Regions from separate parts of the Clostridium sp. LBM24168 genome, predicted to be linked through region 1. Evidence: a T-box and tRNA genes for the amino acid it is inferred to sense, from the RefSeq annotation. Region 1 holds a T-box; the other holds one or more tRNA genes.
What was found. A T-box is a leader RNA that pairs with one kind of tRNA and senses whether it is charged. The one in region 1 lies ahead of argS (arginine--tRNA ligase), so its partner is inferred to be a tRNA-Arg.
Positions count from the first base shown of each region.

Region 2: it encodes a tRNA-Arg, which carries the amino acid that the T-box ahead of argS (arginine--tRNA ligase) is inferred to sense. The anticodon was not compared.

Region 1 covers NZ_CP196861.1:1,503,925-1,507,361, reverse strand. The annotation lists gene ACSVC9_RS07460 (FMN-binding protein) at 1-58, shown strand, start outside; gene ACSVC9_RS07455 (1,4-dihydroxy-2-naphthoate polyprenyltransferase) at 135-1,073, shown strand; T-box leader at 1,168-1,395, shown strand; gene argS (arginine--tRNA ligase) at 1,474-3,165, shown strand; gene ACSVC9_RS07445 (ribonuclease H-like domain-containing protein) at 3,238-3,437, shown strand, end outside.
Region 2 covers NZ_CP196861.1:2,955,037-2,958,473, reverse strand. The annotation lists gene ACSVC9_RS14755 (ABC transporter permease subunit) at 1-276, opposite strand, end outside; partial or broken gene ACSVC9_RS14750 (ABC transporter ATP-binding protein) at 367-958, opposite strand; tRNA gene ACSVC9_RS14745 (tRNA-Arg) at 1,223-1,299, opposite strand; gene ACSVC9_RS14740 (DUF1667 domain-containing protein) at 1,378-1,617, opposite strand; gene ACSVC9_RS14735 (FAD-dependent oxidoreductase) at 1,639-3,027, opposite strand; gene ACSVC9_RS14730 (UPF0182 family protein) at 3,190-3,437, opposite strand, start outside.

The sequences.
Region 1 (3,437 bases):
ACTAATAGATAAAGTAAAAAAAGGGGATACCTCTGATTTGCAAGTAAATATTTCATAATAGTACATAATAGTAAATTTGCCTTAGATTAAAAGTCTAAGGCATTTTATATAAAATTCAAGGTGGTGTTTTATTTTTGCATTTAAAAGAGTTTTTAGAATTTATCGAGATAAAAACTAAGCTGGCAAGTATCATACCATTTTTTCTTGGTACTATTTATTCTATATATAGGTATGATAGTTTAAAAACGACCAATTTTTTCATAATGCTTGTTTCATTGATAAGTTTTGATATGGCAACTACTGCTATAAACAACTACTGTGATTATAAAAATAGAATGTGCAAAGATGATGAAAAGATGAACATTATATCTTCAGGAAAATTGAAAGAATCAACAGCATTGGCCGTGATAATACTTCTTTTTGCAGTTGCGGTTGTATTTGGCATAATACTTACTGTTCGTACAAATTTGATAGTACTTTTTATAGGTGCAATTTCTTTTTTTATAGGTATATTCTATACTTTTGGACCCATACCCATATCTAGAATGCCTATTGGAGAAATATTTTCAGGATTTTTCATGGGATTTGTAATAGTATTTTTGTCAGTCTATATAAACATATTTGATAGCAATATTATTCTATTTTCCTATAATAGTGGAATATTGAATTTAAATATAAATATGATTGAACTTATAAATATATTTTTAATTTCAATAAGCTGTATAAATGGTATTTTCAATATAATGCTTGCCAATAATATATGTGATCTGCAAAAAGATGTTGCGAATAATAAATTTACCCTTACGTACTATATTGGGAAAAAGAATTCACTGACTCTATTTAAATTCATGTATTATATATCATATCTTATAATAATAGTTTTAATTATTACCAGAATTTTACCTAAAATATTTTTATTATCTTTACTTACTTCCTTTATTGTCAATAAAAATATTAGAGAATTTTATAAGGACTCAGTAAAGGATAAAACTTTTATACTTTCAGTTATGAACTTCACAATAATCAATTTAGTTCAAATTGGACTTATGTGTATTACTATAATTTGGATGTAGAATTGTGATAAAAACGCAATATAAGGTATAGAAATATTAGATAGTTAAATTTATATTGACAATAAAGTCATTGTGATAATATAATAGATTATAATTGAATCCTGTGACGGGAAAGAGTATTTTTTACTGTATTCTTCAGCGAGTAGGGATTGGTGGAAGCCTATGAATGCATTTAAAAGAAAGAGAGTCTCCGAGGAGCTTATGAGAAGTATTTGATATTTTAAATCAGGTAAATAGTAAGTCGCTGACTGCGTTAAAGTCTGGAGAGGGCAGTTTTTATCTGCCAATTAGAGTGGTACCGCGAAAAAGATCCGTCTCTTTAATATATAAGAGATAGGTCTTTTTATATTGTTATATATTTGAAATTTCAAAATAGATGGAGAGGAGTTTGAAAATTATTATGGATTACAAAAAACTTGTGGTGGATAGAATAAAAGAACATGTGGATATGGAAATTGAGGACATAGAGAAGATAATTGAAATACCACCTAAGCTTGAAATGGGTGATTATGCATTCCCGTGTTTTCAACTGGCAAAAATATTTAGAAAGGCTCCAAATGTCATTGCAAGCGATTTAAAAGAAAAAATAAATCCTGAATATTTTTATAAAATTGAAAATCTTGGACCTTATATTAACTTTTTTGTGGATAGGGAAATGTTTGCAATAGATACCATAGATAAAATATTGACTGAAAAAAATGACTATGGAAGGTCTTCAATTGGAAACGGTAAAAATATAGTTATAGAATTTTCATCCCCAAATATTGCAAAACCATTCCATGTAGGCCATCTTTTCAGTACTGCCATAGGAAATTCTCTTTATAAAATGATGGATTCTCAGGGCTACAATTGCACACGAATAAATCATCTTGGAGACTGGGGGACACAGTTTGGAAAATTGATATCTGCATATAAAAGATGGTGTAATGAGGATGAATTGAATAAAGATCCCATAAAGGAACTTTTGAGAATATATGTTAAGTTTCATGAAGAGGCTGAAAAAGATCCGTCCCTGGAAGATGAAGGAAGAAGATACTTTAAAAAGCTGGAAGATGGAGAAGATGAAGAAGTTCAGTTGTGGAAGAGATTTAAGGATTTGAGCTTGAAGGAATTCAGCAAGGTATATGATGAACTTGGAGTTGAATTTGATTCTCTTGCGGGAGAAAGTTTTTATACCGATAAAATGGATTCCGTAATAGAAGAAATTGACAGATGCGGGCTGCTTAAAGAAAGCAATGGTGCAAAAGTTGTAATGCTTGATGATTACAATATGCCTCCATGTATAATAAAGAAGTCCGATGGAGCCACCATATATGCTACACGTGACCTGGCGGCGGCCATATATAGAAAAAAGACCTATGATTTTGACAAGTGCATATATGTAGTAGGTATGGATCAGCGTCTTCATTTTAAGCAGGTGTTCAAGACTCTTAAACTTATGGGGAATGACTGGGCTGACTCATGTATACATGTTGGATTTGGATTAGTTAAGTTTTCCAATAAAAAGCTTTCTACAAGACATGGAGATGTTATATTCCTGGAAGATCTTCTACAGAAATCTGTGGATAGAACACTTGAAATAATTGAGGAAAAAAATCCGGAACTGGAAGACAAAGAAGAGGTGGCAAAAAAAATAGGAATAGGTGCTGTAATATTCACATATTTAAAAAATAACAGGGAAAGAGATATAATATTTGACTGGAATGAAATGCTGAGTTTTGAAGGAGAAACAGGGCCTTATGTACAATATAGTTATGCAAGAGGGAAAAGTATACTTAGAAAAGCGGAAGAATTTGATGAAAATGTGAATTATGCTAATGCAAATTCAAAGGAAGAGTTTGAACTTGTAAAAATTCTTTCAGAATTCAATTCCAATATATTGAATTCTATAAAAAGGTTAGAGCCATTTATAATAACGAGATATGTAGTAGATGTTGCAAAAATTTTCAATAAATTTTATAATTCTTGTAGTATATTAAATACAGAGGATAGTAATATGAAAAAATTTAGACTACAACTTGTGAAGGCATCATGCCAGGTAATTAGAAATGGATTGTATTTGCTTGGAATAGATGTGGTAGAAAAGATGTAGTGCTTATTGTGAAAAGTCGGATATTACTTGATATATCTGGCTTTTTAATAATTGATGAACTTGGAGGTGCCGATGTTTACTAAAAAATATAGTCAAATGCTCAAAATTCCCAGCAATATATTTGATGAGTACAGTATGGGTGACATAGCATATTTTGATATTGAAACCACGGGCTTTGACAAATACAATGACAATATAATACTTATATCTTTTGGAAGTTTCATAGATCATGACAAATTTTCCATAACACAGTATTTTGCAGAAAATTTAGA
Region 2 (3,437 bases), 1.5 Mb from region 1:
TATTTCATTCAGCTGTTCTTCTTTATCTTTTATTTCCTTCTGAGTACTTACTATATCTCTGGAAAATTCTGCTTTTTTCAATTTTGAATCAGCTTTATCCATGCCAATTTTTTGGTTCACAAGAAGAGCTTTATATTTTTGAATCTGCACTTCCAATGTATTTGTTTTCAAAGTACTTCCCAGCCCAAATATAACTATAAACATAAGAATAAAAGCAATCCAGATTTTCTTTTTAATGACTATTCTTTTTAGCTCCTCCCATACATATTTATTCATCACCACTTTTCTCCATCATCTTTATAAATTTATCTTCAAGATTTTGCTTTAAATCAGAGCAACTTTCAGCTTTGCTGCCTATCTTTTCAACGCCCACAATTTTACCTTTATCTATAAAAACAACCTTTGTACATATACTTTCTATTTCACTTAAAATATGTGAGGATATAAAAACACTTACTCCCTTCTTTTTAGCTAAAGTATTTATGGTATTTTTAAGTTCCACAACCCCGATAGGATCCAAACCATTTGTTGGTTCATCCAATATCAAAAGGGATATGTGTCCCATAAGAGCCTGGGCAATACCAAGTCTCTGTTTCATTCCCAGAGAATATGTTTTTACTTTTTTGTCAATTTTAGCACCTAATTTAGAATATTTTATAACCTCTTCTATCTTATCTTTTGTAACATTTACCATTATGCTGGCTATATAATTTAAGTTTTGTCTTCCTGTCATGTAGCCATAAAACTCCGGTGTTTCCACTATAGCTCCCACCTTCTGAAGTGCTTCTTCTCTTTTAGTTTTAAGATCTTCCCCGCATATTATAATTTCACCTTCATCTGGAAACAACATGCCGGTTATTATTTTAATCAAAGTAGTCTTTCCAGCACCATTTCTTCCCACAAGTCCACAAATTTCACCTGCATCTATAGAAAAAGAATTGTCTTTTAACACTTGCATTTTCCCTCTTCTTTTAAAAATGCCTTTTACTTCAAGTACTTTTTGCACCAATGTAATCTCCTCCTCAAAACAATCTATTTGCTATATTTATTTAAAATTGTAAAATATAAAAGTGTAATTAAAATATATTAAAAATAAATAAAAAATAAATTTTATACTTAACATGAAATAACTCTCGCCTAAAGCTTTGAAAGGAAAATTGAGGAAAAACTCTAAAATTGAATAAAATAATAACCGCTGAAACTTAGTGTTTTCAACGGTTTATGGTGCGCTAGAGAGGATTCGAACCCCCGGCACGCTGGTTCGTAGCCAACTGCTCTATCCAACTGAGCTACTAGCGCACATCAAAACAGGAAATCTAATTTGATATCAGATATCCTAACTATTTAATTATATATTATATAAATTATACAGTCAAATCATTTTAGTATTACTATAGTTTTAGTAGAAACTATATCCACTTTTGTATTAAGTATATTTTTACAAATTATATCACCTACACTTATAGGTGCCCCCACATGAATTCTACTTAACGCTTTAGAACATTCTATCCATAAATTTTTATTTATAGGTTCAGTACTTTTAACCGGAACTACATTACAATTAGCTCCTTTTATCCTAACAATACTTGTAAATATATCACTCTTATCATTAAACATATCTCTATCCACCTACCAACATTAAATTTCATCAAATTCCTTTATCCTGCTTAGTATTATTTTTGAGTCTTTTGAATCTTTAACTATATCTGTCATATTTTTATTAGTTTCCCTTGCTAATATAGAGGCTATCTTATAAAGGCACTGTGACCCCATACAATTTCCAAAAGTAGCTCCTGTTCTCCTCTTTATACCTTCTATAGTACGTGCACCGAGAGGTCTTCTTATTGAATCTACAATCTCACCTTCCGTAACCTCTTGGCAATAGCATATTATTTTACCATATTTTCTATTTAATTTTATTATCTGATTTCTTTCCTCATTTGACATATTCTTAAATCTATAAAATTCTCTTCTTTTATCTACAAAATCCTTTTTAAGGATACAATTTAAATTATTAACTATAGTTTCACATACTATTCTTGCAATTGATGGAGACATAGTTATTTGTCCCCAATTTTTCTCAACAACCTTTATATAGCCTTTATCAACCAAGCTGTCATCTATAATAAGATCATCATTATAGTATTTAGATTTATAAAATACACTTATCTTATTTTCATCTATTTTTCCAAAATATTTTTCTATTATTTTTAACCCTTGAACATAACCTATTTCATTATTTGTAGTTACTCCTAACATTAATGAATTATTATTAGTTGAAATAACATATACTCTTTCACCATTTTTCCCTAAACTAGATAAAACATTATCATATTTATTCCCAATATTTTCTATTAAAAAATAATTTATGTATCCCACTTTTCTTTTCATATTAATTCCACTTTCTATACTATATCCATCTCTTGGAATAGTATTTAATACCATACTACATGTAAACTTATTTTTATTTGTTAAAACTCTAAATCCCTTAGACATAAATTGTATATCCAATACCTCTTCCCCTAATTTAAAATTAACCCCATTATCAGATGCAACTTCTCCATAAGATATGGCAAGATCATACGGTGATATAATACCCGTATTTTTAGAATATATAGCTCTTTTTACTTTTATATTTAAATTAGGCTCAATTTGTGAAATCTGATTTTCATCCAATAAATATATATCTTTAATTCCTCTTTTTAATGCTCTATGATACATTTTTATCAATTTTTCTTCATCTTTTTTATTATCTGCAATTATAAGGTAACCTTTTTTTATAAAATTTATATTAAATTTAGGTGCAATTTCCTTTATAATGCTGTTTCCTATAGATTCCAATCTTGACAACAAAGCAGTTTTAGACTCAATTCCATCATATACAACAGATGAATTTATAAAAGCTACATCATCTGCTATATCATAATCTTTTTCTATTAAAGCTATATTTAAACTATACTTTGAAAGCTCATAGGCAACTGCACATCCCATTATACCTCCACCTAAGATAAGTACATCATAATCCATAGTATACATTCCTTTCAAAGAAACAAATATAATTATACCTTAGTTACTAATATAACAATTATATTATATTACCTTTTACTAACTAAGCATAGATATATTTACAATTTATACTAATTTAAAAAGCCGCCATAAAATTTCTACAGGCAGCTTCTTAGCAACATTCTATTTATTCAATTCATCTATCAATTTTCCAAGTTGATTTATATAATCACCATATTTAGCCCAATCTCCGCTTTTTTGTGAATCTAAAGCCTTATTATATAAATCTTTCACTTCCTTTAATTTTGAAGATTTATCATTTATATCTTTTACGTCCGATTTATTTTGATCCAATTTATTTTGATTATCTTCCTGATTGATATTAAACATCTCTGATATTGCAGTATCTATATTTTGAGATAATAACATTT